DNA from 3 places in the Mycobacterium sp. IS-1556 genome. Region 1 is predicted to be linked to each of the others. Evidence: riboswitches for the same ligand, from Rfam matches in the RefSeq annotation. Region 1 holds a riboswitch; each other region holds the start of a gene.

Region 1 (10,536 bases):
TCGCGAACCGCAGGCACCGTGCCGACACCGTCCATCGCCTTGAGCATCTCGATTTTCTGCTGCCCGGTCGGCCCGTCTCCGTAGTCGGTGACCGCGATCAACTCGGGGGCTCGCTGGACGAACGCCTCGAACGAGACGTTCTCCCACATCTCCTCCAGGTCGGCGAAGACGTTGACCGCGCCGGCCCGCTGGTAAAGCTGCGGGACGATCGTCAATCCTGCGCCGGTGCCCAAAGTGTCGGTGCCCCAGTCCCAACAGAACACCCGTACCGGCTCTGCGTCGGCCGGAATGCGGTCAGCGACCCGAACGAGCCGCTGCTGCCAGTGCGCGATCAGAGCCTCGGCGCGTTCGGGCACTCCGAAGATGGCGGCGATGGCACGCACGTCACCGAACCACTCGTCGATGGTGGCGGGGGCGAGCGTGTCGTCGACGCGTCGGCATGACTCGGACAGCACATAGCTGGGAATGCCCAACTCGGCGAGGCTGTCGGGGTTGATGCCTCCGGTATCGAATCCATAGTTCCAGCCCGCGAAGACGAAGTCCGGCGCGACGCCCAGCAGCGGTTCGAGAGCGAAGTAGTCGGGGCCGAGCGAGGTCGCGGCGGCATAGTCGTCGATGAACACCGCTAACCGCAGGCGCTCACCAGCGCCGGCATAGCCGGCCATTCGATCGGTCAGACCCAGAGCGAACATCAACTCGATCATGTTGTCGTCGTTAACGACAGCGCGGTCCGGCGCTTCGTCGAAGGTCACCGGCTCACCGCAGGAGGACACAGTTACCGGGTAGTGGTCCGGCGGCGTGTTGGCCGGCGGCCAGCTGAACTCGGCGGTGACGGGTGGCAGATCACCGGCAACAGTGATGCTGTGTTCACCCGACCGGGGCGGGTCTACAACCGCATTCGGTCCGTCGCCGGCGCAGCCGGTGATGGCGACCGCGACGGCGGCGAGCACCGGGCATATGGGTCGAATTCCGTTCATGGACAGTGCTCCTGGGTCGCGGTGGTAGATGAGACGGTGCTCGGAACTGCGTCCGGATCGTCAATGCCGTCGGGTGCAGACAGGAGCAGCCGCAGCGCTCCGGTGCGTGGGTGCCGGATGTGGTCGACGTGCACGCCGAACACCGGAAGCACGATCTCGTCGACGAGCACTTCGGCCGGGGATCCTGCGGCGACGACCGCTCCCTGCTGCAGGACGACGACGTCGTCGCAGAACTCGGCGGCGAGGTTGAAGTCGTGCAGCGCGGCGAGGGTGGTCACCCCGAGGCCACGAATAAGCCGCAGCAGGTCGAACTGGTGGCGCACGTCAAGGTGATTGGTCGGCTCGTCCAGCACCAGCACCCGGCAGTCTTGGGCCAGAGCGCGGGCCAGCAGCACACGCTGCTTCTCACCGCCTGACAACGTGGGCCAAGCCCGCTCTGCGAGGTCGGCGGCGCCGACGGTGGCCAAGGCGTCGACGGCGGCCGCACGGTCGGCCGATGAGGTACGGCTCAGTGCGCGCTGGTGAGGAATCCGGCCGAGCATCACCATGTCGGTCACGCTGAGTCCGACGTCCATCGGCGCTTCCTGCGCCACGACAGCCAGAGTGCGAGCGAACGCCCTCGGGTTCAGCGAGGTGGCGCGGACACCGCCGATGCTGATCTCGCCGCGCTCGGGGCGCAGCACCCGGTAAATCGCCTTGAGCAACGAGGATTTTCCGCTGCCATTCGGACCCACCAGCCCGACGAACCGGCCGGGTCCCACGTCGATGCTCAACCCGTCGATCAGCAGCCTGCCCCCGACCCGCACGGCGAGCTGATCGACGTTGACGTCTGCGGCGTCGCTCATCGAAGGCCGCCCTCCAGTCGGTCACGACGGGACATCAGGAAGAGAAACAACGGGCCGCCAACGATGGCGGTCAGAATGCCGACCGGTATCCCTTGCGGGCTGGCCAGCGTGCGCGCGGCCAGGTCCACCCAGATCATGAAGACCGCACCGAACAGCGCGCTGGCGATCAACACCGGTCGGTGCAATCCACCGACCAGCAGCCGCACGATGTGGGGCACCACCAGCCCGACAAACCCGACCGCTCCGGACACCGCAACCATGACCGCGGTCAACGCCGCGGTGGCCACAAACAACTCCAGGCGCACCCGCGCCACCGCAACGCCGAAGGTGACGGCGGCCTCGTCGCCGGCGAGTAGCGCATCCATCGGCCGGGCGCGGGCGACGAGCCACACGAGAACTAGTGCCAGCGCGATCGCCGGAATCGCCGATGTCGACCATCGCGCGCGCTCGAAACCCCCTAACAGCCAGAACAACACCTGCTGGGCGCCGCGCGGGTCGCCGAGAAACACCAAATAGCTTGTCAGCGCGGAGAGCACGTAACCGACGACCACGCCGGTGAGCACCAACCGCAGCGGACTGAGCCCGAGGCCGCTGCGCCTGGCGACCAGATAGACCATTGCCATCGACAGACAGGCGGTCGCGAACGCGGCTCCGCTCAGTCCCAAAGCGCCGAGCCCCAATGCGCTGCCGTACACGATGACGGCCGCCGCACCGATGGAGGCACCCGACGAGACGCCTAGCACGTACGGGTCGGCGATCGGATTGCGCACCAGCGCCTGCACCGCAACTCCCACCACACTGAGACCCGCGCCGACGAGCGCGGCGAGCGCAACGCGGGGAACCCTTAAGTCCCAGACGATTTGGACGATGTGCGAAGCTACCTCGCCGCTCGCCGATCCGAGCGTCTTCGCCCAGATCACCTCCACCACCGTTCCCGCAGGGATGCGTACCGACCCGATGCCGACCGCGATCACCGTCGAGGCGAGCCCCAGTACGAAAAGGCCAAACATCAACACGACGAACCACGTTGCCGACAGCGATCCCCTCGATGGTGATCGTGACGTGGAGGTGAGGTGGCGACACAGAGTGGCCGCCACTGGCGTCATGTCAGAACTGCAGGGCCGCTCGGCATTTCACGCATCGCCTGTCGACGGGCGATGAACCTTCGGCAATTTCGGGCACGCGTGTGCATGAGCGATCTCCGTCCCGGGGTTTCCACGCCCCGTCATCCCGGCCCGCGGCGGCGCAGTGTCCTGACTCCCGGATCACCGCTCGCCCCGCCCTTCCAGCCCGCAGGCCGTGGTCACGCGTGGGGTCCGCTCCCCGGTCACAGTGGCGGGACCGTGCCGGAATCACACCGGCTTCCTAGCCCCACCGCGGCTATAACCGCTCACACAATAACCCGTGCGCACAGGCCCTGTGCGGTGCCTCCGCTGCGCGGCCGCAGCTGTGATCGCGATCCCGGAGGGCGAAAGCGCCGCTCTCGCACGGCTTCGCGACACCGGCAACTCGCCCGGCGTGGCTACACCGTTAACAGGAGTCTCATTGTTAACATCCTGCCGTGGAGGGCCCGCCGGAGACATATAGCCTTCGGCGTTCATGCCCGGTCTCCCGGCGTGATGCATTGCGGTATGCCGCAGCCGCTTCGGCGCTGGTCGGGTTGGGTGCGGCATCGGCGAGTGTCGGCAGTCCGACCGCAGAGGCCGCCGCTCCAACTCTTATCGACTACGCCATGCGCCAGATCCCGGCCCAAGCCATCCGAGCCGCCGGCCACTCCGGGGTGATCAACTACGTATCCACGTCGCGGCCCGGCTCGTCCTTCGGCGCCAAGCCGATCACCCTTCCGTACGCCAAGTCCCTGACCGCCGCCGGTCTGGTCATCGTCAGCAACTACCAATACGGAAAGCCGGGCGGGACAGCACCATCGGACTTCACCCGTGGGTACGCCGGCGGCGTCGCCGACGCGCGTACCGCTTGGCAACTGCACACCGCGGCCGGTGGTGGCCGGAGCGCACCGATCTTCTTCAGCGTCGACGACGACATCGACCGCACGGCGTGGAACGATCTGGCGCTGCCGTGGTTTCGGGGAATCAACTCGGTGCTCGGCGCGCAGCGCACCGGTGTCTACGGGGGCATCAATACCTGCCAGTGGGCCGCGGCCGATGGTGTCATCGGGCGGTCAAAATCGCCCGGCCACGTCTGGGCGTGGCAGACGCGGTCCTGGTCGCGCGGTCAGATCTACCCCGCGGCGGTTCTGTACCAGCGCATCATCGACACCGCCTCGAATCCGGGACCGGTGGTCGGCGGCATCCGCGTCGACGTCAACGACGTCCTGGCCAGCGATTGCGGCCAGTGGAACCTACATCCGTGAGGGCAGGAATACAGCGCCGCGGTCGAGAGGGTGCGGCGTGACGCGACTCGTCGGTCAGCGGCGTGGTGTCGTGGTGACGTGCACGTGGTCAAAGTGACCGTAGCCCGATCCTGCAGGACCGCTCGGTGTGTAGTAGGTGCCGCGCCAGATCACATCTTGCAAACCGAATCGGCTCGCGTTGCTCATCATGAACGCGAGGATTTCGTCTCCGAGCGCGATGCCCTCGGGGCTTTCGGGATTGGGGATCATGATGTCGATCGCCAGGCCGCTCGGATGCCACGGCTTGGAGTCGGGGCGCACCCCGTCGATGTCGGCAATCTGGGGGAACCTGTGGCTGACGGCGCGGGCAGCCAGGATGGTGTTGGGCTGTAGGCCGGCCTCATAGGCGACTCCGACGGGCAGCGCCTCCGGGATGTCCGCGGGGGCCGCGGGTGGAGGGACAGCGGCAGGGGGAGGTTGGCCGGGCATCGCGTTGAGTAGGGGGTTGGCCGGAGGGGGCACAGCCTGCGGTGGCGGCGGTGCGGCCGCGTTGTCGACAGCCGCCTGTTGAGCGGGTGTCAACGCCGCGTACTGGGCCTCCGCGGCGGCGATCTGACGCTGCAGTTCTCTGAATTTTGCCTGCAGGTCTGCGCGCACTGCAGCAGACTTCTCCGCCGCGGCGCGGGCGTCAGCGGCCGATTTCTCTGAGGCGTTGGCGGCGACGGCCGCGCGCTCACGGGCTATTCGAAAGGCCTTCAACTGATCGGCCGTTACAGCGGCTACCGCCCGCTGCAGAGATAGCCCGTCGATCAGCTGTTGCGGGGAGCTTGCGGTCAGCAACGCCGCCCACTGGCCGGTGCGTCCACTCACGTACGTCATCGCCGCCACCCGGTCGGCCGCGGCTTGATGGGGAGCGAGCTGGGAGTTCGCGGCGTCGAGGGTTGCCTGGTCTGCGCGATGCCGGTCTTCGGCGGCGGTCAGGGCGGCCAGTTTTGCGGCGGCATCGCGTTGCGCGACTGTGACGGCTTCACGACTCTGCAGCGCCTGACGGGACAACTCGTCGAGCCTGGCCAGCGCGTCCGCCGCCGGGTCGGCATTTACGTCGCCCGCCAAGGACATGGCCAGCACCAGTACCGCGGCAGCAAACCCGCCCACTGTTCGTCGAAGAGAGTGGCCCGCCCGACTCATTCGGATTGTCAGGATCCTTCGTTGCAGGGACCGACCTTGGCCCGGCTACATGTGTCTCGGACAGGTTAGAAACTTGCAACGGCGATGTCTATTCGTCCCTTCAACGAGATCGTCCGTCGCGACCATCGGCACCAAGGCCACCCCCACTTGCTTCCGTTTTCACGCGCGTCAGTTGAGGGCGACGCTTTCCGATGCGATCGTCAGCGGAGAATAATTCGCCAGTACAGTCCGACCAGGAAGTCGACTCCTGGAGCAGCATGTCAGACGTAACCACCCACGTGCGCGGGCCGTATTTTGACGAACTCAAGGTGGGCATGGAGTTCGCAGACTCGCCCGCCGTAACCCTTACCGACGGCCTGGTGGCGGCCCACCATGCCATCGTCGGCAACCGCCTCCGACTGTTTCTGGACGACACGCTCGCCGAGGATGTGACAGGGCACCGGGGCCTGGTCCCCCCGGCCGTGGTGTGGGACACCTCGATCGGCCAATCCACGACGGTGACTCAACATGTCAAGGCCAACCTGTTCTACCGGGGTCTGGCGTTCCGTCGGTACCCCGTGGTCGGTGACACTCTTTCGACGGTCACCACGGTTGACGGGCTCAAGGAAAACACCCGGCGTGAAGGCAGGCGGCCGACGGGACTGGCCGCATTGCATATCGTGACCACCGACCAGCACGGCCAGGTGGTGCTGGAGTACTGGCGCTGCGCAATGCTGCCGCTCTCCCCCAACGATTCCGTCGAGGACGGGCCGCGAGACGACCTCGCCGTCATCGGGCGTCAGTCATCGCTCGCGGACCTGACCGCGGGTATCGCCGACTGGAACCTCGCCCGTTTCAAGGAGCGCGTTGCCGGCCCGCACTTCGCGGATCTGCAGGTGGGCCAGACGTGGAATGTCGAAGGGGCCGAACTGGTTTCGTCCGCCCCGGAGTTGGCGCGGCTGACCGGCAATCTCGCAACGGTGCACCACGACGCCGTCGCAGCCGGCGGTTCTCGTCTGGTTTATGGGGGCCACACCATCGGTCTGGCGTTGAACCAGTCGGTCCGAGCACTGCCGGCGATGGTCACTGTCGGTGGCTGGGCCGGCTGCGATCATGTCGGCCCCGTGCACGAAGGAGACATGATCAACTCGGTGGTTACCGTGCAGGGACTGGATCCCCTTCCCGATGGTGGCGGGCTGGCACATTTGCGCGTCACGGCCGATGCCAACTCCGGCGGCGCTGATGGACGCCCGGTGCTGGATTGGACCTTCAGCGCGGTCCTGGCGTGAGCGGACACCCGGAGGTCCTGCATGGGCAGCCTGCTCTTTGTGCCCGGCGACCGACCCGAGCGCTTCGGACGGTGCCGAAGAGCGTGAGCACCTCCATGTTGCCGGTGTCCGGTGCGCTGCAGTTGCACGCTTCAGGAGCAAGGTGGCTGCGGCCCATGATTTCGGCCAGCGGTTCGTATTCAAGGTTGGTCAGCCCAGGCCCCCAGTCGCGCCGCGATTTCGGCACCGAATTCGCTGGGTCTGCATTCTGAACTCAGCATGTTATGGTCTTCCCATGTGCCATATACGAGCTTGGGACAGGGTTACGTTGACGGGTTCGGCCAGTGACCGGTCGGATCAGTCGCCAGGTCCATCTCGCTTCGCGACCGGTCGGCGCCCTGAGCGCCGCGAGTTTCACCGTTGCGGAGGTGCCGGTGCGGAAGCTCGCGAAGGGTGAAACCCTCGTCTGGAACCGGCGTATGTCGGTGGATCCGTACATGCGGCGGCGAATGAACGTCGGAAAGTTCGACCTACCGCCGTTTGAGGTCGGTCGTGCGTTGTCCGGCGAGGTCGTCGAGTCCCGGTCGACGACGGCATCAGTGGGTGCGTATTTGCAGCACCACGCCGGATGGCGCGACCTGGCGGTGGTTCGTGACACAAACGCCCTGGTCGTCGACCCGGGCATCGCACCGCTGAGCGCATATCTGGTAGTGCTCGGCATTCCCGGCCTGACCGCTTATGTCCGGTTGCTCGACGTTGCGGGCCTGTACCCCAGAGACACGGTGATTTCGTCCGGTCCCGCAGGCGCGGTCGGCGGTCTGGTGGGTCAACTTGCGCATGCGCGCGGTCACCGGGTTATCGGCAGCGCCGATAGCGCTGCTAAGCATGAATGGCTGTGCAACGAACTTGGTTTCGAGGAGGCGTTCGACTACCACGGCGGCGACGTAAGCCGCCTACTGAGCGCTGCCACCCCTGACGGTATCGACGTGCACTTCGACAATGTGGGATACAAACACCCTAAATCGACAACGCCAATGACAGAGCTGATCCGCGCTGTGGGGCACCATCGCCGATTACAACCAGTCCGTACCGAAGCCAGGCCTGTCGAATATGTTCGAACTTGTCTCGCGTCGCATCGCCATGCAGAGCTTCGTCATTACCGATCACCTCGACCGAAGGAAGCAGGTCCTCGACGATGTTGCGCCGTAGGTGCGCGACCGTGCGATCGGCTATCTCGAAACGATTCGGGTCGGACTCGCGCAGGCGCCGAAGGCGTTTATGCAACTTTCCGGCGGCGGCAACATCGGCAACGATGATAAGCAAGTTGTCCTGACAGATTCGACCGCGCCGCGCGCCTGGGTCGAGGCGGGTGCTCTGGCTCTTCGAGTAGCGAATACAGATGTGCAGGAGGATTAATGAACGCGACCGGGACCGGCGTGGAGACCGGAAATCTGGTGACTGCCGCAGAGTTCGACGATTACGGCGGCTGGGTGCTCGATTCTCAGTTCGAGTCGCAGATGGGTGCACCGTATCTTCTTGCGCACGGATTGGGCACGCCGGTCGCGGACGCGAGCGCGGTGATCGAGGTCGCCGTGTCCGGCTCCTACTACGTGTGGGTCCACACCAAGGACTGGGTTCCGTCGCATCACCCGGGTCGATTCACGCTGTCGGTCAACGGCTTCACGCTTGCCACGGAGTTCGGCGCCAGCGGCCGGGACTGGTCGTGGGAATCCGCCGGAATGATCGATCTGGCCGCGGGCAGCGCCCAGTTGGTGTTGCACGATTTGACCGGGTTCGACGGGCGTTGTGACGCGTTATTGTTCACCCGCGACGACGGGGCGCCCCTAAACGGCGCCGGACCGGACGCGCGGTCGTGGCGACGACGGTTGCGCGGCCTGCCGGAGACACCTGTCGAGGGAGGCGACTTCGACGTCGTCGTCGTCGGCGGCGGTGTCACTGGGTCAGCGGCCGCGCTTGTAGCGGCGCGATTGGGGTGTCGGGTGGCGTTGATTCAGAATCGGCCCTGTCTCGGGGGCAATGCCAGTGTCGAGATCGGTCTCACCCCGCGGGGTGAAACCGGCCCCCTCGTTGACGCGCTCGCCGCTCGCGGGACTGATGGTGATCTGCGGGCCCTTACGCTGCTGCAAGCAGAGCCGACCGCGACCGTACTGCTCGAACACACAGTGTATGACGCCGAGGTGTCCGACTCGCGTATTGTGTCCGTCGATGCCCGCGACGCGCGTACCGGGCGCGAAAGCCGTTATATTGCACCGGTGTTCATCGACTGCAGCGGCACTGCGATCCTCGGTCTGCTCGCCGGCGCCGACACCCTGTTCGGGCACGAATCCCGACACGAGTTCGGTGAACCGACCGCACCGGAGCAGCACCTGGACTCTCACCACGGGCACACCCTGTTCTTCCGCACCCGCATGGCCGAGCAACCTGTCTCGTTCCCCGACGTGCCCTGGGCAACTGAGGTCGCCAAAGATTACGCCAACCTCGGCGGTCAACTCGAGCGACCAGGCATTGACAACGTTCCCGGCCCGGTCGCGGGACCCGGGAAAACCCCCGACCCGGCGATCAGACGCCGGATGCTGCTGCCGCTCACACACTTTTGGGAATACGGTCAGACGCTGAACCCCTACACCGAGGGCGAACATATCCGCGACCATCTGCTGCGCGCGCTCTACGGCACCCTCGCCAATGTCAAGCGTCTCGAACCCGACACCTACGCGAATCTCGAATTCGATTGGGTCGCTTTCGTTGCGGGGCAGGGGGAGTTTCGCCGCTACCGCGGCGACTACATTCTGACCGAGAACGACATCCGCAACCACACACAGTTTCCCGACGCGGTGGTGCGCAACTCAGGACCGTTCTGTCTGCACTACCCCGGCGACGAGAAGTACGACTTCCGGCTCAAGGACTGGAAGTGGGACCGGCGCGACGATCAACCCTTCGACGTACCGTTCCGCTGCCTGTTCTCCGCCGACATCGACAATCTGATGATGGCCGGCAAGCACATCAGCGTCACTCACATCGCTGGGTCAGCAACGAAATTCATGGGCAACGGCGCCCAGCACGGCATCGCCACTGCGGCCGCTGCCTACCTGTGCGGAAAGTACGACACGACACCGCGCGGGATTTACGAAGCGCATCTCGAGGAGCTGCAGGACCTCACCGCGATCTTCACCGGACACAACGTGCGTGCCGCCGCTGTGTGACGAAACAGGTGTCACCTGTTGTGGTGCACGGTAATTCCGCGGCCGGTGTCAGGCAGCACGTGCCCGTGCTCGCAGCGAAGCGTCGCGCGCACCGCCGCACCGCAATCGGTATGGGTGACCGTCAACGGCGGACCCGCCGGACCAGCCAAATGCTTGTCGCCCCACTGCATCAACGCGGTCAACACCGGTTGCAGCTCCTGGCCGGCGGCGGTAAGCCGGTATTCCTGCCGGGTCCGCGACCCGGACGCTTGGTAATCCACTCGCTCGATCACCCCCGCCTCGGTGAGCGCGCGCAGCCTCATACCCAAAATGCCCCGTGAGGCACCCGTCGCCTCCTGAATCGCGTCGAAGCGGCGTACCCCCAGGAACACCTCGCGCAAGATCAGCAACGACCACTGGTGGCCCACCACTGTGAGCGCGGCCGCAACCGAACATTCCCTCGCCATGTTCTCAGAGTACCTGAGTATCGATTCAGGACTCAGCATGCGTACGGTCCGAGGAGGGCCCAAACTCTGACGGCCGCGGCGATGCGCGGTCGCAGTGGTCAGTGGGGCGGGTCGTTGGTGCCTGCTGTCGCGGACGCCCCGGTTAGGTTGATTGCCACCGAGGGCGCGAGAAGGCTCTTTTCAAGTGCTACTTGACGGTATCTAGCTGAGTGGCGGCAGTTCGCCTTCCCATGACGGTAAACAGATTTAGGCGACGTCTTTT
Region 2 (10,536 bases), on a different contig from region 1:
AGGAGAATGTCGCCGCGTTGGCACGAGCCATCCTCGACCACCGGGCCCCTCCGGTCACCGCGCTACGGCCCGACGCCGACCCGGCATTGGCCGCGGTGGTGGCCCAGGCCATGCATCCTGATCGGGCGCGACGCTTTGGCTCGGCCCGGCAGATGCGCGCGGCACTGAACGGATTCGGTGCGCCGGTCGGCGCTCCGTTGCGACCGCCCACGGCTGTGATGACGTCTCCGGTGCCTCCGGCGACCTACATGCCGCACGCGGCTGGCGACAGCGGCTGGAAGCCGCCGAGCCGCAAGCAGACACGCATCGGCGTGGCGGCGGTCGCCGCGGTGCTGGCCCTGGCCGCCGTCTTGCTGATGATCAACTCACCGTTCGACGCGCCCCAACCGGCCTCCACGCCGACGAGCACCGCACCGCCGAGTCCGCCGCCGGCACCCGGCACCACGACGGCGCCTCCCACTCCGAGTACGCCTCCGTTGACGGAGGAAGAACTCAAGAAGCGCGAAGAGCAGCAGAAGAAACTCGAAGAGCAGCAGAAGAAACGCGAGGAAGAGCAGAAGAAGCGTGAAGAGGAGCAGCGCAAGCGCGCCGAGGAGCAAGGGCGCTAACCGCCGTCCTACCCGGGGATCGGGATGAACGACCGCTGAGCTGATTCGACCTTCGGTAGGTTGCGGTCGTGGCCGAGCTGATGAACCGCCAGATCGTGTTGCGTCGCAGACCCACCGGGCTGGTCCAGCCCGCCGACACCGAGCTGATCGCCCGCCCGGCACCGGAACCCGCCGAAGGTGAGGCGTTGGTTCGCACCACCTACATCGGCATCGACGCCGCCGCGCGCACCTGGCTCAACGACCAGCCGGGGTATCTGCCTCCGGTGCAACTCGGCGAGGTCATTCGCGCGGCGGGCATCGGCGAAGTGGTCGCCTCGCGCTGCGACGCGTACGCCGTCGGTGACGTGGTCACCACGCTGACCGGATTCCAGGAATACGTCATCAGCCGCGACGACATCTTCACCACACCCGTCGAAGGCCCCGACGTCGACCAGCTCGCGGTGATGTCGGTGTACGGACCGACCGGCGCAACGGCCTACTTCGGGATGGTCGGCATCGGCAAGCCGCAGCCGGGGGAGACCGTGGTGGTGTCGGCGGCTGCCGGTGCCACGGGTTCGGTCGCCGGTCAGATCGCCAAGATCGCCGGCGCCCGGGTGGTGGGCATCGCGGGCGGGCCGCAGAAGTGCCGGGCCGTCATCGACGATTTCGGGTTCGACGCGTGCATCGACTACCGCGCGGACGACCTGCCCGCGGCGCTGAAACAGCACTGCCCGAAGGGCGTCGACGTGTACTTCGACAACGTGGGCGGGCCGATCCTCGACGCGATGCTCGGCCGGTTGGCCCACAAGGCCAGGGTCGTGTTGTGCGGCGTCATTTCGAGCTACCTGACCGGCGAACATCCCGGCCCGGCCAACTACGTCAACCTGCTGTCGAAGACCGCGCTCATGCAGGGATTCAACGCGCTCGACGAGTGGGGCCGTTTCGAGGAGGCGTTCGGGCCGTTGCGCCGGTGGGCGCAGGAGGGCCGGTTGGTGCACCGCCAGACCATCTTCGAGGGCATCGAGTCGTGTGTGGATGCTATGAACGGCTTGTTCACCGGTGCGAACATAGGCAAAATGCTGGTGAGGATCAGCGAGCCGAGCCGCGGATGAATCCCGCCGCGAGGCTCGTTGATTGACTGGCAAACAATGCGGGTATGACGAACCGCGACTGCCGTGGCAGTTCGGTCGATACAGCTACACACGTAGAGGGAGTGGTCGAATGGGTGCTCGTCGAATCGCTCGGATGGTTGGTCTGGTCGTGCCCTTCGCGGCGCTCGTCAGTGCAACGGTGCCTCTTGCGGCGGCCCAACCGCCGCCTCCGCCACCACCGGCGCCGCCCGCCTGCCCCGACGTGCAAGTCGTGTTCGCTCGCGGGACCGGTGAGCCAGTCGGTGTCGGCGGGGTCGGGCAGGCATTCGTCGACGCGCTGCGCGCGCAGGCCGCTCCGCGCTCGATCGACGTCTACGCGGTCAACTACCCGGCGAGTGCGGACTTCGGCGATCGGATCCAATTCGCGCGGACGGTCGTAGACGGGATCCGCGATGCGGGACGGAAAGTCGAGTCGACCGCGGCGGCGTGCCCCGATACCGACATCGTGCTCGGCGGATTCTCGCAGGGCGCCGCGGTGGCCGGTTATGTGACCTCTGCGGAGATTCCTGAGGAGGTACCCGCTGAGTACCGGCACTTCATCCCCGAGCCGATGTCCGACGAAGTCGGCGACCACGTTGCCGCCGTGGTGCTGTTTGGCCGGCCGTCGGATCGATTCCTGACCGACGCTGGCGCACCCGCGATCGCGATCGGGCCGTCGTATCAAGACAAGACGCTGAGCCTGTGCGCCGAGGGCGACACGATCTGCAACGGCGCGCCCATCGGTCTTCCGAGCTTCGCGCACAACTCGTACCTCGTGAACGGGATGGCCGCCGAGGGAGCGGCCTACGCGGTGGCACGTCTCGAGCCGGCTCCGCCTGCTCCGGAACCTGCCCCCGCACCAGCGCCGCCGGCACCGTTCGGAGCACCGGCACCAGCGCTGGGCCCAGCCCCGTTCGCGGCGCCCGCACCCCCACCACCACCACCACCACCGGCCCCGGCCCCCGCGCCGGCACCGACGCCGCCAGCGCCTGCGCCAGTCGGCTGAGTCGGCGCTGTCGCGGTCTGCCACTCTCGAGTGGTGGACCAAGACATGTACGACCGGGGCCGCGAAATCCGCACCGCGGTACTCGGTGAGGCTTATGTGCAGAAGGCCGCGGACGGCGCGGATGACTTCACGGGGCCGTTCCAGGATCTGGTGACCGAGTACTGCTGGGGCGCGGTATGGGGTCGCGACGGCCTACCCCGGAAAACCCGAAGCATGCTCAACCTTGCGATGCTGGCGGCGCTGAACCGTCCCGATGAGTTGCGCACGCACGTCAGGGGCGCTCTCACCACCGGAGTCACGCGTGAGGAGATCCGCGAGATCTTCATGCAGGTCGCCGTCTATGCGGGTGTCCCCGCAGCGGTGGCGGCGTTCCGGGTGGCGCGTGCAGCCTTCGACGACGCCGACCACCAGTAGGGCTCGGCATGGACGTCGGCTTCATCGGCCTCGGCAACATGGGATTTCCGATGGCGACTCGCCTGCGGGCGGCCGGGCATCGGGTCGTGGTGTGCGACAGGCGCATTGAGGTGGTCGACAAAGCAGTCGAAGCCGGTGCCGAAGCGGCGGCGTCGGTGCGCGAGGTCGCCGATCGCGTCGCGACGGTATTGGTCAGCTTGCCGACCCCCGCGACATCGGAGTCCGTCGCCGCCGACGTCGCGCGCGGAAGCGTCGCCGAACGCTTCGTCGACTTGTCGACGGTGGGCCGCCGAACGGCGCAGCGCAACAGCGTGCTTCTCGCCGAGCGAGGGATCGCCGCGCTCGACAGTCCCGTCAGCGGAGGCGTGCACGGAGCCCAGGCGGGCACACTCGCGGTCATGGTGTCGGGTCCGCCGGCCCACTTCGAAGCCTGCCTGCCGATCTTCGAGACCATCGGCCGAGCGACGTTTGTCGGGGAGAAGCCCGGAGCGGCACAGACGATGAAGCTGGTGAACAACCTGATCGCGGCGACGACGTTGGCGGTCACCGCCGAGGCGATGGTGGCCGGCGTGAAGTCCGGCCTCGACGCCCGGGTGATGCTCGATGTCCTGAACGCCGGGTCGGGCGGCACCCATGCCAGTCGGGACAAGTTTCCGCGGGCGGTCCTGCCACGCACGTTCGACTACGGCTTCGCCACCGGGCTGATGGTCAAGGACGTTCGGCTTTACCTCGACGAGGCGAAAGCGCTGGGGCTGCCGACCGAAGTTGCCGACGCCGTGGCGCAGGTCTGGGAGTCGACGATGGCGAGCGAGGGGGCCGACTCGGACTTCACCGCGGTGGTGAAACCGATCGAAGCCGCCGCGGGCGTCGTGGTCGAAGGGTGACCGGACCCGGCCGGTAGAGTGCGGCAAATGAGCACGCCGACATCGCGCGCACGCTGGCTGCGTGGGGGCCTGGTCGGCGCGTGCTCCGCCATCCTCACCGCGACCGCTCACACCTTCGCCGAGGGCGAGCTTCCCCGGGGGTCGGCGTTGATCGTTGCGACGCTCGTCTGCGCCACCGCGGGCACAGCGGTCGCGCGGCTCGCACTCGACGGTCGCCACGCGCGGCTGGTGGGCGCCGTCGGCGCCTTGAGCCTCGCGCAGGTCCTGGGCCACCTCTCGTTCATCGTCGCCGGTGGACACCACCACTCGGCCGCCGCCCTCGGCTTCACGCCCGCGATGGTGGCGGCGCACATCGGCGCCGCGCTCGTTCTCGGTGCGGCGATCGCCGCCGTCGAATACCTGTACGTGGTCTGCGTGTCCGTGCTGCGCTGGCTGCGGATCTTCGCCGCTCTTGCCCTGCGGCCGCGGGTGCGCCGACTGCATCGCGCCGCCAAAACCGTTGTCGCCGAATCCGTGCTGTACAACTACGGGCTCGGTATGCGCGCTCCGCCGGTCAGGTCCGCAACGGCGGCATAGCCCGCCACCTCGATTGAATTCGCCGCGGTCTCGCCGACCGCGGGTGGCTGCTTTTCGCGGCCCCTGACACCTAGTTCCCACTAGCCACCTCAATCTCCGGCGTGCCGGCGCTCGGCGCGCCACCGGCTCGAAAGCTTCCGATGCCATGACGACGACTCCCACCCGTAGCGCGCCCACGCGCCGACACCTGCGCGGGCTGCGCCCACTGCTGCTCCGATTGCATTTCTACGCCGGCGTTTTCGTCGGCCCGTTCATCCTGATCGCCGCCGCCACCGGACTGCTGTACGCGGTGATCCCCCAGATCGACAACGCGGTACACCGCCACGAGGTCACGGTCGACCGCGTCGGCCAGCAGCGGCTGCCACTGGCCGAGCAGATCCGCGCCGCGCGGGCCGCCCACCCCGAGGGGACGGTGGAAAGCATCCGCCCACCCGCCGCCGCCGACGAGACGACACGCGTGACGCTCGCCGTCGACGACGTACCGCCCGACTACGCGCGCACGGTCTTCGTCGACCCGTACAGCGGCGAGGTTCGCGGCGCGCTGACCACCTACGGCCAGTGGATGCCGCTGCGCGCCTGGTTCGACGAACTGCACCGCAACCTGCATCTCGGCGTGGTGGGCCGCAACTACAGCGAACTCGCCGCGAGCTGGCTGTGGGTGATCGCGCTGGCGGGGTTGGCGCTGTGGTACCTGCACCGCCGCGACACGAAGAAGCTGCGCCGCATCGCCGTGCCCGACCGCGACAAGACCGATCGCCGCCGCACGCTGTCCTGGCATGGCGCGGTGGGGGTTTGGGTCATCGTGGCGCTGCTGGGGTTGTCGATCACCGGCATCACCTGGTCGCGGTACGGCGGCGAGACCGTCAATCTTCTCCAGGAGCGGTTGAACACCACCGCGCCGACGGTCGACACGACGTTGGCGCAAGCGGCCGGCAGCGACATCCGGGGCGGGCATCAGCACGGTGGGGTGTCTCCGACAGGTGGTGACGCCGCGCTGCACGGCGCGGACACGGCGCTGCGCACCGCGGTCGACGCGGGACTGCGTGGGCCGATGTGGATGTACCCACCCGCCGAACCCGGCCACGGCTGGCAGGTCGCGGAGAACAAGCGCGACTGGCCGACCCGACACGATGCGATCACCGTGAACCCCCACACCGGTGCGATCACCGACCGTGTCGACTTCGCCGAGTGGCCGGTCCTGGCCAAGCTCACCGACTGGGCCATCGACGCACACATGGGCGTCCTGTTCGGCGTTCCGAACCAGATCCTGTTGGCGCTCACCGCGATCGGGCTGATCACGATTGTCGCGCGCGGTTACGTGATGTGGTGGCGACGACGACCGACGCGCGGAACGGCTTGGGCAGTGGGACGTCCGCCGCTGCGCGGCACCCTTCGCGGTCTGAACCCAGTCGCGGTCACCGCGCTGGCCGTCGTCGCGCTCGCCCTGGCCTGGGCGCTGCCGTTGTTCGGGCTCAGCCTCGCGGCATTCATGGTCGTCGACCTCTTCGTCGGCGCGGTCAAGAAACGTAAAGAAGAAAAGAAGCAGGAGACGAAAGCCCATGTCTGACAATCGGTATCGCAAAGCTTTGCTACTCGCGGCGACGGCGACGGTCGTTGCCGCGGGTTGTACGACGCAGGCCCACCACGATGAAGAGCCGATGGCGTCGGCGGTGACCATCGCCGACCAGTGGGCAAGCTCGGCGGAGACGGGTATGGCGGCGGTGTTCGGCACCTTCACCAACACCGGACACCACGACGCCCGCATTGTCAAAGGAACCTCGGATGTGGCGGGCCGAGTCGAAGTCCATGAGGTCGCGCCCGGCGCCACCGGCGTCAAGACGATGCGCCCCAAGGAGGGCGGCATGACAATCCCGGCCGACGGCTCACATGCGTTGGTGCCCGGCGGAGATCACCTGATGTTGATGGACCTCACGCAGCCGCTGCCGCCGGGTTCAGAGGTCACCCTGACCGTCGAGTTCGAGGACGGCTCGACGCTGCCCGTCACCGCGCAGGTGCGTGACTTCGCCGGGGCGGACGAGGACTATCAGCCGTCGACCGGCGGGTCGGCGCCGCACGACGATCATGGCTGAGCGCTCGACCGGCGCCTCCTTGCGGCTCAACCGCCGGCGGCTCCTCGCGGGCAGCGCCGCCGCGGTGGCGGCCGGGGCGACGCTCACACAATGCAGCATCGCGCAGTCCGCGGTCCCGGCGGAACCGTTCGACCGCGCCGTCGAACCGTTTCACGGCAAGCATCAGGCCGGCGTCGCGACGCCACCACAGACGCACGCACTGTTCGTGGCGCTCGACCTGACACCGCAATCCCGGCGCAGTCCGCGTGAGACGCTGGCCGCGGTCCTCAAACTGTGGACCTCGGACGCCGCGCGGTTGACGCAGGGCACTCCCGCGCTGGCGGATACCGAACCCGAACTGGCATACCGGCCGGCCCGCCTCACCGTCACCGTGGGCCTCGGGCCAGGTCTCTTCGACCGGATCGGGTTGGCACACCGGCGCCCGCGATCTCTGGCTGAACCGCCCGCCTTCACCACCGACCGGCTTCAACCGCAGTGGTGTGGCGGGGACCTCCTGCTGCAGATCTGCGCCAACGATCCGGTCACCGTCGCGCACACCGGCCGGGTGCTGCTGAAGAACGTCCGCACCATGACCACTCAGCGCTGGCGGCAGACCGGATTCCGCAACGCAATCGGAAACGGTGAGGGCGCCAGCATGCGCAACCTCATGGGCCAGATCGACGGTACCGCCAACATCACCGACGAGGCGGGCTTCGACCGGCACGTATGGGACGCCGGAGACGATCAGCGGTGGTTCGACGGCGGCACGATCCTGGTGTTGCGCCGGATCCGCGCCGAGATGGACACCTGGGACGAACTCGACCGCAGCAGCAAGGAACTCACGGTCGGGCGTCGAATCGACACCGGTGCACCGCTCACCGGACAGCGGGAGTTCGACGAACCGGACTTCTCCGCGACCGAGAACGGCATCCCGGTGATTCCGCCGAACTCGCACATCGCGCTGGCCCGGCACCGCAACGAGAACGAACAGTTCCTCCGCCGTCCCTACAACTTCGACGACCCTCCGCCCGCCGGACGAACAACCGAAAGCGGCCTGATTTTCGCTGCCTATCAACGTGATCCGGCCGCGCAGTTCATGCCGGTTCAGCAGCGTCTCGCGGCATCGGATGCGCTGAACGAGTGGATCACCACGATCGGGTCGGCGACGTTCGCGATCCTGCCCGGAGTCGAGCCAGGCGGATATCTCGGCCAGACGCTGCTGGCATAGCCGGCCGTGTACCCGAATGCCGGCAAGGGTAGGCTGGTCAGCGCAACTGGTTTGTCGGCGACCCGACTTCGGGGACGAAGTCGGAACATCGACATCGAGTGCCGTATGCCAGTCCGGGTGCGGCGCGAGAGGGAACCCGGTGAGAATCCGGGACTGTCCCGCAGCGGTATGCAGGAACGACCGCCGTCACCAGCACTGGCCCCGACGGGCTGGGAAGCGACGGCCACTAGGTGCGCGATCTCCTCGCGCGGGCCTGCGAGTCCGAAGACCTGCCAGCTGTACCGGACGCGCCGCGCCCGGTGGTGCATCGCCTCGTGGAATGGGCTGTGGCCGAAGCCGGTTCGATGCCGTGCTCGGCTGGACGTCTACTGGCGATGACCATCCGCTGCACCGATGAGGACGTCGTCATGACCGCAAGACCATTCACCGCCACCATCCTCGGTACGCCGCGCATCGGGCCGAACCGGGAACTCAAACGCGCCGTCGAGAAGTACTGGGCGGGCCGGGTCGACCGCGCCGAACTCGAGTCCATCGCCGCGCACCTGCGCCGCGATACGTGGCATGCGCTCACCACCGCCGGCCTGGACTCCGTTCCTGTCAACACCTTTTCGTACTACGACCATATGCTCGACACCGCCGTGATGGTCGACGCGCTGCCGCAACGGGTCGCCGAGGTGCCCGACGAAGTGGACCGCTATTTCGCGGCCGCGCGCGGCAATGACGCCATCACTCCCTTGGAAATGACCAAGTGGTTCGACACCAACTACCACTACCTCGTACCCGAACTGGGCCCGCAGACCGGTTTCGCGCTGAACCCCGCCAAAATTCTGGGCGAACTCGAAGAGGCCCGCGCGCAGGGTGTTCCGGCCCGTCCGGTGGTCGTCGGGCCGATCACCTTCCTCGCCTTGAGCAAGGCGGTCGACGGCGCGGTTGCGCCGATCGAGCGGCTCCGCGAACTCCTCGTCGTGTACGGCGAGTTGTTGCAGCTGCTCGCCGAACGGGACGTGGAGTGGATGCAGCTCGACGAGCCGGTGCTCGTCACCGACATCGTCGATAACGCAGGCGAACTCGCCGAAGAGGCCTATCAGTTCCTCGGGCGGCTGGCAAAGCGTCCGGCGATCTTCGTGGCCACCTACTTCGGCGAGCACACCGACGCGCTGCCCGCACTGGCGCGCACGCCGGTCGAGGCGATCGGCGTCGACCTGGTCGCCGGCAGTGGGTCATCGGTCGCCGCGGTGCCTGAACTCGCGGACAAGCTGCTGGTCGCAGGTGTGGTCGACGGGCGCAACGTCTGGCGCTCGGACCTCGAGGCCGCCCTCGGGACACTGGCCACGCTGCTGGGCTCTGCGGGCCACGTCGCGGTATCGACATCGTGCTCGACGCTGCACGTGCCGTACTCCCTCGACGCCGAGCCGGATATCGATGCCGCGCTGCGCAGTTGGCTGGCATTCGGATCCGAGAAGGTTGCCGAAGTGGTGACGCTCGCCCGAGGCTTGAGAGAGGGACGCGACGCGGTCTCCGGTGAGGTGGCCGCGTCGAACGCGACCGTAGAGGCGCGGCGAGCGGATCCGCGATTGAACAACGGCCATGTCCGGTCGCGGATTTCGTCGATCGTGGCGTCCAGGGCCCAGCGCGGGCCCGCGGAAGAGCGTCGCGCCGGGCAGCAGGCTCGGTTGAAGCTGCCGCTGCTTCCGACCACGACGATCGGCTCCTATCCGCAGACGTCGGCCATCCGGGTGGCACGCGCGGACCTGCGCGCCGGCACCATCGACTTCGCGGAGTATGAGCGCCGGATGAAGGCCGAGATCGCCGATGTCATCAGGTTGCAGGAGGAACTCGGTCTCGACGTGCTCGTCCACGGTGAGCCCGAGCGCAACGACATGGTGCAGTACTTCGCCGAACAACTCGACGGGTTCTTCGCGACGCAGAACGGCTGGGTGCAGTCCTACGGCAGTCGGTGCGTACGCCCGCCGATTCTGTACGGCGATGTGGCCCGGCCCAAGCCGATGACCGTGGATTGGATCGCCTATGCGCAGTCGCTCACCGACAAGCCGGTGAAGGGCATGCTCACCGGTCCGGTCACCATCCTCGCCTGGTCGTTCGTGCGCGACGACCAGCCGCTGGCCGACACGGCGGCCCAAGTCGCGCTGGCGATCCGGGACGAGACGGTCGACCTGCAGGCGGCGGGTATCGCGATCATCCAGGTCGACGAACCCGCCTTGCGCGAACTGTTGCCGTTGCGCGCCAAGGACAAAGACGACTATCTGCGCTGGGCGGTCGACGCGTTCCGATTGGCGACCTCGGGTGTGGCGGACTCGACGCAGATTCACACTCACCTGTGCTACTCGGAGTTCGGTGAGGTCATCGGCGCGATCGCGGACCTCGACGCCGACGTGACGTCGATCGAGGCGGCGCGCTCGCACATGGAGGTGCTGGCCGACCTCAACGCGGCCGGGTTCGCCAACAGCGTCGGACCTGGGGTCTACGACATCCATTCACCGCGCATCCCGGGCGTCGAGGAGATGGCGACAGCGTTGCGCGAAGCTTTGAACTCCGTTCCTGCCGAACGTCTTTGGGTCAACCCCGACTGCGGCCTCAAGACCCGCAAGACCGACGAGGTGACTGCCTCGCTGCGTAATCTC
Region 3 (10,536 bases), on a different contig from region 1:
GAGCAGTGGACCGTGAGGACTGTCGCTGCGCCCGCGCCTGCTCTCGGGCTCGAGATTGGCCAGCGCGACTTCAACCCGTCCAGCCCCGACGGTCAGGCGCGCTCGAGGGGCCAACCGCCGCAACACCTTCAGCGTCTGGGCGTGCGGTTCGCTGAGTACCAACGCGTCGGCGAACTCGGCCTGCGCCACCACCACCTGTGCCACTGTCCGGCCGTCGTCGAGGTAGTCCTCACCGACAGCCTGCTCCAGCCAGCCGCGGGCATCGACACACGTCACCACGGCGTGGATGCACACATCGCGCGCCGCCGGCCCGTCGACGTAGCCGGGGCCAACCCGCACACGGACATTCTCGATCGCCCAGCAGACCGGCTCCGGTTCCAGCCACGGCATCAGGTGCACCGCAATGCGATTCACGTCCGCACGCCGATGGAGCCGGCGCAGGAGGACGAGGAGGTCGTTGCGCACCGTGCATGCGACACAACCGCGGACCAACTCCAGCGGCCACTCTGACGTTTGCCCGCCGGTGGTCACGCTGCGCACCACCACCTGACCGTCGTAGGTGTGACGGACCACCACCGCGCCGGACGCGCCGGCCAACACCTCGGCGACACCGTCGGCATCGCCTTGACCGCAGATCAGCACCACTGGAGTGCGCACTCGACCTCCCCTGAGTTGAAAATGATTGTCATTAACGTTAGCGTACCCAGCCGAGGAGGAACATGTCCGCGCACTGTCAGGTCACCGGCCGAGCACCCGGCTTCGGCAATTCCGTATCGCATTCGCACCGGCGGAACCCGCGTCGCTGGAACCCGAACATCCAGACCAAGCGGTACTACCTCCGGTCCGAGGGCCGCCGAATCACACTGCGAGTCAGTGCCAAGGGAATCAAGGTCATCGACCGCGACGGCATCGAGGCCGTGGTCGTCCGGTTACGCAAGCAAGGGCAGAGAATCTGATGGCGCGCAACGATATCCGGCCCATCGTCAAACTGCGGTCGACGGCCGGTACCGGCTATACGTATGTCACGCGCAAGAATCGGCGCAACGACCCCGATCGCTTGGTGTTGCGCAAGTACGACCCGGTGGTCCGGCGCCACGTCGACTTTCGCGAGGAGCGCTGATGGCCACGGGAGCCGCCAACCGACTCTGGCAGTTGCGTGCGCGGTGCCGGGGATTGCCGACCGAGATCTTCTTCGCGTCAGATGCCGAGCGCGGTCAACGCCGGGTAATTCGCGAGGAACGAGCCAAGAAAGTCTGTCGCGGGTGTCCCGTGCAACGCGACTGCCTGCGGTACGCCCTGACCAATGTGGAGACCTGGGGCATCTGGGGCGCGACGACGCCGCGGGAGCGGCAGCGGCTCGCCGTATCTCGCCAGGTTGATCGGAAGAGCGCCGGCTGACCACTGTGTGGCAGGATCGATGCCGACAGGCGACCGTGACCCCGAGGAAGCCGGTGTGAATCCGGCGCGGTCCCGCCACTGTGATCGGCGCGGTCTTTCCGACGCGCCGGGAGCCAGATACTCCTCGCGGTCGCCTCCTCACCACAACTGGGGCGGATTTCCCCGGCGAGGACGGCCTCGGCATACCGAGCGCGCTTCCCGTCGCGTCCGCCCATGACGGGAGGTACGGAGAATGGCGGCGCGTCGATACCTTGCCACGGCGGCGATCTCGGCACTACTTGCCGCGGGATGCGGTACACCGGCACCACCATCGGACAACGCGGCCGGTGAAGCCTTGGCGGGATTTCCCGTCACCGTGACCAACTGCGGCATCACCACGACATATGAGCGTCCGCCGCGGCGGGCTGTCGCCCTGAATCAGCACGCGATCGAGACGATGTTGGCGCTGGGGCTGAAGGAATCCATGGTCGGGACCGCGTTCCTGGACGACCAGATCCTGCCGGAGTACAAGGATGCCTATGACTCGATTCCGGTGATCGCCGACGAGTACCCGTCGTTCGAGACGCTGCTTGCCGCCGAGCCCGACTTCGTCTACGGAGGGTGGGCAAGCGCATTCGACGACAAGGAAGGGCGCGGACGAGAGCGACTGATCGAGGTGGGCATCGACACCCATCTCAACACCGAGAACTGCACCTCCGGGCCGATGACGGCGTCCGCGGTGGACGATGAGATCCGAACGCTGGGAGAGATATTCGGTGTCAGAGAGCGAGCCGAACAGGAGATCGAACGTCAACGCCGCACCCTGCAGGACAGTCGTGATCAAATCCACGGTGTCGCGCCGATTGATGTCGCGGTCTATGACAGCGGCGAGACGACGGTGTTCACTTCCGGCGGGAAAGGTATCGGCAACCAGATTATCGAGTCGGCGGGCGGGCGGAACCTGTTCGCCGACGTGCCGAAGGTGTGGGCCGACGTGTCGTTCGAACAGTTCGCCGAGCGGGCGCCTGACGTCATCCTGATCTACGACTATGGCGACCAGTCGGTCGAGCAGAAGAAGAGGTTTCTGCTGGAGAACCCGGTGCTACAGCGAGTGCCGGCGATTCGTGACCAGCGCTTCGCGGTGCTGCCGCTGTCGTCGATCACCGCCGGTGTCCGTGTCGGGCGCGCGGTGAAATCACTTGCCGAACAGCTACACCCGGGCCGAATCGGATGACGGCGGCCATCCTGGACCGACCGGCCTCGGCGGCACCGCCGGTTCGCGGACGGCTTCCATACAGTGTCGCGCTCACGCTGCTCGTGGTGTTGCTGTTGGTGTGCATGACCGCAGGGGTCACCATCGGGTCGGTGGCGATTCCTCCGGGGCAGGTGTGGCAAATCCTGCTGCACGAACTCAATCCGGTGTTCTTGGACGCGACATGGCCGCCGACACGTGCCTCGATCGTGCTCGATGCGCGGTTGCCCAGGGTCGTGCTGGCGGCGGTGGTTGGCGCCGGCTTGGCGACATGCGGGATGGCGTTGCAGGCGGTGGTGCGCAATCCACTGGCCGACCCGATGCTGCTGGGTGTCTCGTCGGGCGCGTCGGTGGGTGCGGTCTCGGTGCTGGTGGCCGGCGTCGGAGTCGGCCTGTTGGCGCTGCCGCTGGCCGCGTTCGCGGGAGCGCTGGCCGCGCTGGTCGCCGTCTACTTCCTGGCCCGGACGGGCGGTCGGATGACGACGATGCGGTTGATACTCGCCGGGGTCGCGGTAGCCGAGGTGCTCTCGGCCGCTTCGAGTTTGCTGATCGTCACGTCCGATGACCCGCACAAGGCCCAGTCCGCGGTGCGTTGGATGCTCGGCGGTCTGGGTGGGGCGACCTGGGCGATGGTGTGGATACCGGCGATTGTTGTGGCAATCGGTGTGACGGCGCTGTTGGCGGTGACCCGGTCGCTGAACCTGTTGTACGGCGGTGAAGAGGCCGCGACAGCGCTGGGTTTGGACGTACACCGGTTCCGCGCAGCGATGTTCGTCGTGGTCGCGTTGATGGTGGGCGCGATGGTCGCTGTCAGCGGTGCGATCGGCTTCGTCGGTTTGATCATGCCGCACATCGTGCGCATGCTTGTCGGCGCCGACCACCGTCGCGCGTTGCCCGCGGCCGCGCTGCTCGGCGCCTCGTTTCTCATCGTGTGCGACATCACCGCGCGCACGGTCGCCGCGCCGGAGGAGTTGCCGGTCGGAATTCTCACCGCGCTCGTCGGTGGCCCGTACTTCCTCTGGTTGATGCGACGCAAGGCACCGGCATGACCGGCCGGATTCACATCGATGACGTCACTGTGACGGTCGGACGTAAAGCGTTGATCAGCAACGTTTCCCTGCATGTCGGCGCCGGCGAGATGGTGGGCGTCGTCGGGCCGAACGGTGCAGGCAAGACCACGCTGCTGCGCACGCTGTACCGTGCCCAGCGACCGAGGTCGGGCCGCGTGTTGATCGACGGCGAAGACGTCTGGCGGATGCCTGCCAAGCGAGCGGCACGACGGTTGGCGGCGGTACTTCAGGACACGGCTGGCGATTTCGAGCTCACCGTGTTCGACGTCGTCGCCATGGGGCGGACGCCGTACAAGCGCGCGTTCGAAGGCGACAACTTCGACGACCGTCGGATCATCGCTGAGGCGCTTGACGCCGTCGACGTATCGGCGTTGGCCCACGAGCCGTTCGACCGACTCTCGGGCGGACAGAAGCAACGTGTGTTGATCGCGCGGGCGCTCGCACAACGCACCGACACGATCGTGCTGGACGAGCCGACCAACCATCTCGATCTGCGTCACCAGCATGATGCGCTGCACCTGCTCCGGACGACGGGCGCCACCGTCATTGCCGCGCTGCACGACCTGAATCTCGCTGCGGCATACTGCGACCGGATCTGCGCCCTGGATCATGGCAGTGTCGTTGCGACCGGTACCCCGGCCGAGGTCCTGACGGTCGAAATGCTGGCGGATGTCTACGGCGTCGATACCCGGGTCGACATCGATGAGGACACCAACCTGTTGCGGGTCAACGTGACTCCGAAGGTGCAGGCCCGGTGAGGATCAGCACGGAACTCTCCGAGGTCGCACGATACGGCGGATTCTTCGCGATCGCCGTTGGGGGCGATGATCGAGGCTGGCGTCCAGTCGAAGAGTGTTATGCCGACGGCTACGCGGACCTGATCGATGCGACGTGCCGGAGGTACCGCACGACCGACCGTCGTGTCAGCGCGTCGCTTGTCCAGATGAGTCACGCGTCGAGGTTGTGGTCGCCCGTCCTCGCGTGCGCCGTCGCGCACGGCGTGGTGCCGGACCTCATCGGCTTACAGCGCGCCAATGACAGCGCGGCGCTGAGAATTTCTGTGCCCGAAGGCTCGCGGGCTGACGCGCAGTTGGCGAACGCGCTCTACCGCATCGTCGTCGAAGGGCACTTGGAGCGGCTCGCCGACGGACTGCGTGTCAAGGTCGCGCCCCCGCTGCTCTACGGCAACATCGCGTCCGCGTTGGTCGCCGCGACCCGCGCGTTGTATTCCCTCCGGCCGCAGCTCCGCGGCGACGCCACCCGCCTGGCTCGGTCGTTGTTGGAGACGGGACGCCTCGCGGGATCCGGAACGGTCAAACACAACTTGGCTTTTCGCCGCCGCAGCTGCTGCCTTTACTACCGCATCGGTGACGGGTCGAAATGTTCGGACTGTGCGCTACGACGACTCAGTTGAAGGGGCCGATCTCGACGCCCTCGGCCAGCAGCCGTTCCCGCACTGCCGTCGCGATCTGCACGGCACCCGGCGAATCACCGTGCACACAAATCGATTTGACCGCGATCGGAATCGTCGACCCGTCGACCGCGGCGACCCTGCCCGCGCTCACCATCGAGGCGACCCGGTCGGCGATCTCCGCAGTGTCATGCAGGACCGCGTTACGCTCGCGCCGCGACACCAGTTGACCGTCCGGGCGATAGGACCGGTCGGCGAAGGCCTCGGGCACTGTCTGCAGCCCGAGTTGTTCGGCTTCGCGGAAGAACGCCGAACCCGCGAGCCCGAGAACCGGCAGGGTCGCGTCGACGGCATGCACCGCCGCGGCGACCGCGTGCGCCTGGTCCCGGTTGGAGACGATCGCGTTGTACAGCGCCCCATGGGGTTTGACGTAGCTGACGGTCGACCCGGCGACTTCGGCAAGCGCTCGCAGCGCTCCGATCTGGTAGATCACCTCGGCCGTCAACTCGTCGGGCGGCACGTCGATGAAGCGACGGCCGAACCCGGCGAGATCCCGATAGCTCACCTGCGCGCCGATGCGCACGCCGCGTTCGGCCGCGGCGCGGCACGTCCGCAGCAGCAGGGCGGGATCACCGGCATGGAAGCCGCACGCCACGTTGGCACTGGTGACGGTGTCGAGCATGGCCTCGTCATCGCCGAGGTGCCACACTCCGAAGCCCTCGCCGAGGTCGGCATTGAGGTCGATCCTCATTCAACAGAGCTTAGGCGTACGCCGTGGATCAGGTGAGTTCTGTACGGCGACGCGAATCGTGCCAGGAGTTCTCCGAAACGAATTCGGCGAGGGGCCGTGCAAGCGTCCACCTCTCGATCTCGAGGGTGGGGCGCTCAGGGAACTCCGGTACTGGCCCAAGGCAGATGACGGCGACGGGTTCGGCGTCATCGGGCATATTCAGCAGCGCGCCGAGATCGCGTGGTTCGAAAATCGAGACCCAGCCCATGCCAAGGCCTTCGGCTCGGGCGGCAAGCCACATGTTCTGCAACGCACACGACACCGACGCGAGATCCATTTGGGGAAGCGTGCGACGGCCGAACACGTGTGACGCCCTACCTTCGGCGAGCGCCACCACAAACAACTCGGCGCATTCGAGAATCCCCTCCACCTTGAGTGCCAGGAACTCGTCGCCGCGGTTCCCCAGCGCCTCCGCCGTGCGCAACCGCTCCTGGTCGACCAAGCGGTGAATCTCGCGCCGCAAGTCGGTGTCCGTGATCCGGACGAACCGCCACGGCTGCATGAGTCCGACGCTCGGCGCGGTGTGAGCGGCCTCTAGGAGCCTGGCAAGCATGTCCTCGGGCACCGTTGCACCCGTGACGAAGCGGCGCATATCGCGTCGCTCGGTGATCGCCCGGTAGACGGCCCGCCGCTCGGCGGGGGTGAAGGCATGCTCTGTCACGCGGTCAGCCTAGGCGGAGTCACCGCTACACCAGATAAGGGACGCAAGATGTTTCGACTCAGAGCGTTGCCGCCGCTTGGCCGGTGATCAGCATCCGGTCCGGCTGAGCAGCGCCCAGGAATCGGACTTCTCGCGGCCTCCTGCGGCCGAGACAAGTTGGAAACGCAGCCAGCTATTGAAAACGATGTTCATTATCGTTAACGTGACCGCCTATCTATTGGGGAACCAAGAAAGTTCGAGGTCGACACGTGCAGGCAAACATGCGGTGGGTATGGGTGGTTCCGTCGGTGGCGGTGTTGATTGCTGCCTACACAGACAGCGTCTCGCGTGCACGTACCACCGATCCATCCATCGCGGTTTGCTCTTTGCGAGCAGAATCCGCTGAGCAGCCGGCGGTAGACCTGGTCGGTCATGAGCGTCCCTTGAGCCCGTCGGATGTCAGCGACCACTCCGGCGTCTCGGGTTCCGACGACCGTGGGTCGAACGACCCGAAGGTGAGCATCGGCTCCGGTCGAAGCAGTGATTCGACGCCAGCCGCCCCTGCGCGCGGCGACCACGAGAAGCCCAAAGTGACTGTCGGCTCCGGTCGTGATGATGGCCAATCCTCAGGCGCCACTGCCCATGTTCGCGGCGACAGCACCAAACCCAAGGTGACTGTCGGCTCCGGGAGGGACGGTGACGCGGGGACCGATGTTGCCGCCGACCGAAACGGTGCACCGCGCAGAACCGAGAGCAACGACCCGCCGCTCGGTCATGATCACGATCACGAACATGATCACGGTGGCGGCGACGACGGTCACGACCACGACCATGGCGGTGGCGACGACGACGGCCACGACCATGGTGGTGGCGACGACGACGGCCACGATCATGATCACGATGGCGTCGATGACGGTCACGATCACAGCCATGGTGGTGGCGTCGATGACGGCCACGACCACAGCCACGGCGGTGGCGGCGGCGACGACGGTCACGGCCACAGCCACGGCGGCGGCGACAGAGACGGTCACGGCCACAGCCACGGCGGTGCCGGACAAGAGCACGAACACACTCACAGCGCAGGGCACGCGCATAGCCACATCGACGAAGAACACGATCACGCTCACGAGGCAGATGACCACGGCCACAGCCATTCCGGCGACGACGCCCATGGGCTGATTCACGACCACACTCACGAGCCCGGCCAGGACCACGACCACAATCACGAGCTCGGCCAGGACCACGACCACAATCACGAGCTCGGCCAGGACCACGTCCACGATCACGAAGGCCACGACCACGACCACGAGGGCCACGATCACGATCACGTCGGCCATCAGGGCAACCCCGAAGCGGCGGACGCCGATGCCGGTGCGCAGCCTTCGGTTGAGCCCGCCGCCTGGACATCACCCATCATGTGGACGGGGCTTGCGGCGCTCGTTGCCGCTTTGGCCCTGGCCGGCCGCTGGCTCCTCGGCACCCCGCGCGCCGTTGCGGACAGCTGGAATTTCCTACGCAGACGGCGGCGGTGACCGCATGGACGGAAAACCGGCTATCTCATCGCTGTTTCGCTATATCGAAGAGTTGCACGGCGATCGGGCTTGGGGCAGTTTTCTCGACGCTGGGACCGGAGTGAACTCACTCGAGTGGATCCTGACATTGCCCACCGAGCGCTGGACGGCCGTCACTGCCGCCCGCGGCATGGCAGACAAGACCCGTGACACCTTGGGATCGTCGGTACGTCCGCAGGATCGGTTGCTCGTGGGCAATTGGATCGATGACAGTCTGCTCACCGGAGAAACCTTCGACACCGTGCTGGTCGACTACCTCGTCGGCGCAATCGAGGGTTTCGCGCCCTACTGGCAGGACCGAGTGTTCGCACGGCTGCGGCCGCTAGTTGCCGATGGTGGCCGCGTCTACATCATCGGCTTGGAACCCTACGTCCAATTCGAACCCACCACCGAAAGCGGCAGAGTCATCTGGGAAATCGGTCGTGTGCGGGATGCCTGTCTATTGCTTGCCGGCGAGCGACCATACCGGGAGTTTCCGCTGGACTGGATGCAGCGGCGGCTCGGCACGGCCGGCTTTCGCATGCTCGAAGCGCGGCGGTTTCCTATCCGATATCGCGCCCGCTACATCCACAGTCAGCTCAACATGTGTCTCACGCGGCTCGAACGTTTTCCGTCGAAGGACCTCGCCTCGACTATGCGCGACTACGTCGAAGAACTCCGCGCCCGGGCGCTGGAACTCGACGAACGCGAAGACGGTTTGAGGCACGGCAACGATTACGTGATCGCCGCCGAACCCATGTAGGCGACGCACTATGAAAATGGTTATCATTGTCGCCATGATCACCGCCAAGACTGTCGCTGTTCGCGCACTTCTTGCGAGCCTCGTGCTGACTGCCCCGTTCGGGTTGGCGGCATGCGGCGGAGCTGGCGACTCCCGCCCTAACGCGGCGGACACCACCGGCGCCTGCCCGGGCACGCCAGTCGACGTCGTGGTCAGCGTCGACCAATGGGGCGACATAGTCTCCGAACTCGGCGGCGACTGCGCTCGCGTCACCACGGTGCTCGCCAGTTCGGCGGTCGACCCGCACGATTACGAACCCGCACCCTCCGATGCGGCGAAGTTCGAGGGTGCCCAACTCGTGGTTCTCAACGGCGGCCACTACGACGAGTGGGCGGCCAAGCTCGCCGCCAGCGCGGCGCCGGAAGCGCCGGTCGTCGACGCGCTGGCCGTCGGCGGCGCGGCCCACGAGCACGAGGGCGAGAGCCACGACCATGACCACGACGTGAACCCGCACGCCTGGTACAACCCGGCGACGGTGACTGCGGTCGCCGACGCGGTCAGCGCGCGGCTGCGCGAGCTGTCGGCCGGCGCCGCGGGCTACTTCGACGAGCGTCGCACCGCGTTCCGCGAGGCCCTCAAGCCGTACGATGAGCTCATCGACTCAATCAGGGCCGGTGCCTCCGGCAAGTCCTATGCGGCAACCGAGACCGTGTTCGACGACATGGGCGCGGCGCTCGGCTTGGTCAACCGCACCCCACGGGGTTATCAGGTCGCCTCGGCCAACGACTCCGAACCGTCGCCCGCGGATCTCGATGCCTTCCTGCAACTGCTGGCCGATCGCGGCGTCGACGTGCTGATCTACAACGTGCAAACGGAAGGCGCTGTCCCGCAACAGCTTCGAGCCGCCGCAGAACAGGCCGGCGTCCCGGTGGTCGACATCACCGAGACCGTGCCGCCGGATACCGACTCGTTCCAGAGCTGGCAGGTGAACCAGTTGACCGAACTCGGCGAGGCGCTCGGTGTCAGAACCTGATACCGGGGTGGCGTTGGCCTTCGACGACGTCAGCGCCGCGCGCGGCGGGCGACTGATCTGGTCGGAAGCGACGTTCGAGGTGCCTGCGGGCGGCATCGTCGCCGTCATCGGATCCAACGGGGCGGGCAAGACCACGCTGCTGCAGATCGTGCTCGGCCTGCTTCCGCCGGCGTCGGGACATGTCCGTGTCTTCGGCGAACCGGCCGGCGTGCTGAACAACGCCATCGGCTACGTCCCCCAGAACTACGCGTCGGCCTCCGGTGAGGCGATCCGGGCTCGCGACGCCGTGATGCTCGGCCTGACGGGGCACCGGTGGGGATTCGGCCGCCCGAGCCGCGACGACAACCATCGTGTCGACGAAGTGCTCGCCGCCGTCGACGCCACGGCGGTTGCGCACAAGCGGCTGTCCCAACTGTCGGGCGGGCAACGCCAGCGGGTCGCGTTGGCCGAGGCGCTCGTCTCGAAACCCCGGATGCTCATCCTCGACGAGCCGCTGGCCTCGCTGGACCTGCGCAGCCAACGCGAGATCGTCGCCGTCCTCTCGCGGGTCAACACGAAGTTCGGCGTCACCATCCTGGTCGTCGCGCACGATCTCAACCCGCTGCTGGGCGTGCTCACCAGTGCCATCTACCTGCTCGACGGGCATGCCCACTTCGACACTCTCGACGGTG

What was found. Region 1 has a riboswitch for cobalamin ahead of AU187_RS02280 (FecCD family ABC transporter permease). Riboswitches for the same ligand answer to the same signal wherever they lie in the genome.
Region 2: another riboswitch for cobalamin. It lies ahead of metE (5-methyltetrahydropteroyltriglutamate--homocysteine S-methyltransferase); the one in region 1 lies ahead of AU187_RS02280 (FecCD family ABC transporter permease).
Region 3: another riboswitch for cobalamin. It lies ahead of AU187_RS24100 (ABC transporter substrate-binding protein); the one in region 1 lies ahead of AU187_RS02280 (FecCD family ABC transporter permease).

Annotation. Positions count from the first base shown of each region.
Region 1 is NZ_LQIM01000001.1:467,486-478,021, reverse strand. It holds gene AU187_RS02290 (ABC transporter substrate-binding protein) at 1-977, opposite strand, end outside; gene AU187_RS02285 (ABC transporter ATP-binding protein) at 974-1,822, opposite strand; gene AU187_RS02280 (FecCD family ABC transporter permease) at 1,819-2,832, opposite strand; cobalamin riboswitch at 3,070-3,189, opposite strand; gene AU187_RS02275 (DUF1906 domain-containing protein) at 3,384-4,193, shown strand; gene AU187_RS02270 (coiled-coil domain-containing protein) at 4,248-5,360, opposite strand; gene AU187_RS02265 (MaoC family dehydratase) at 5,618-6,628, shown strand; partial or broken gene AU187_RS25830 (acyl-CoA dehydrogenase) at 6,699-6,836, opposite strand; gene AU187_RS24835 (MDR family NADP-dependent oxidoreductase) at 6,952-7,923, shown strand; gene AU187_RS02250 (FAD-dependent oxidoreductase) at 8,023-9,828, shown strand; gene AU187_RS02245 (winged helix-turn-helix transcriptional regulator) at 9,840-10,274, opposite strand.
Region 2 is NZ_LQIM01000042.1:189,135-199,670, forward strand. It holds gene AU187_RS24735 (serine/threonine-protein kinase) at 1-608, shown strand, start outside; gene AU187_RS24740 (NADP-dependent oxidoreductase) at 677-1,699, shown strand; partial or broken gene AU187_RS24745 (cutinase family protein) at 1,809-2,540, shown strand; gene pcaC (4-carboxymuconolactone decarboxylase) at 2,757-3,137, shown strand; gene AU187_RS24755 (NAD(P)-dependent oxidoreductase) at 3,146-4,021, shown strand; gene AU187_RS24760 (hypothetical protein) at 4,049-4,597, shown strand; gene AU187_RS24765 (PepSY-associated TM helix domain-containing protein) at 4,743-6,164, shown strand; gene AU187_RS24770 (copper chaperone PCu(A)C) at 6,157-6,687, shown strand; gene AU187_RS24775 (Dyp-type peroxidase) at 6,680-7,894, shown strand; cobalamin riboswitch at 7,979-8,180, shown strand; gene metE (5-methyltetrahydropteroyltriglutamate--homocysteine S-methyltransferase) at 8,302-10,536, shown strand, end outside.
Region 3 is NZ_LQIM01000042.1:56,376-66,911, forward strand. It holds gene mrf (ribosome hibernation factor-recruiting GTPase MRF) at 1-657, opposite strand, end outside; gene rpmB (50S ribosomal protein L28) at 720-956, shown strand; gene rpmG (50S ribosomal protein L33) at 956-1,120, shown strand; gene AU187_RS24095 (WhiB family transcriptional regulator) at 1,120-1,398, shown strand; cobalamin riboswitch at 1,418-1,541, shown strand; gene AU187_RS24100 (ABC transporter substrate-binding protein) at 1,631-2,611, shown strand; gene AU187_RS24105 (FecCD family ABC transporter permease) at 2,608-3,678, shown strand; gene AU187_RS24110 (ABC transporter ATP-binding protein) at 3,675-4,457, shown strand; gene AU187_RS24115 ((2Fe-2S)-binding protein) at 4,454-5,113, shown strand; gene AU187_RS24120 (LamB/YcsF family protein) at 5,106-5,861, opposite strand; gene bluB (5,6-dimethylbenzimidazole synthase) at 5,890-6,561, opposite strand; gene AU187_RS25740 (hypothetical protein) at 7,167-7,877, opposite strand; partial or broken gene AU187_RS24135 (class I SAM-dependent methyltransferase) at 8,086-8,853, shown strand; gene AU187_RS24140 (metal ABC transporter solute-binding protein, Zn/Mn family) at 8,864-9,865, shown strand; gene AU187_RS24145 (metal ABC transporter ATP-binding protein) at 9,852-10,536, shown strand, end outside.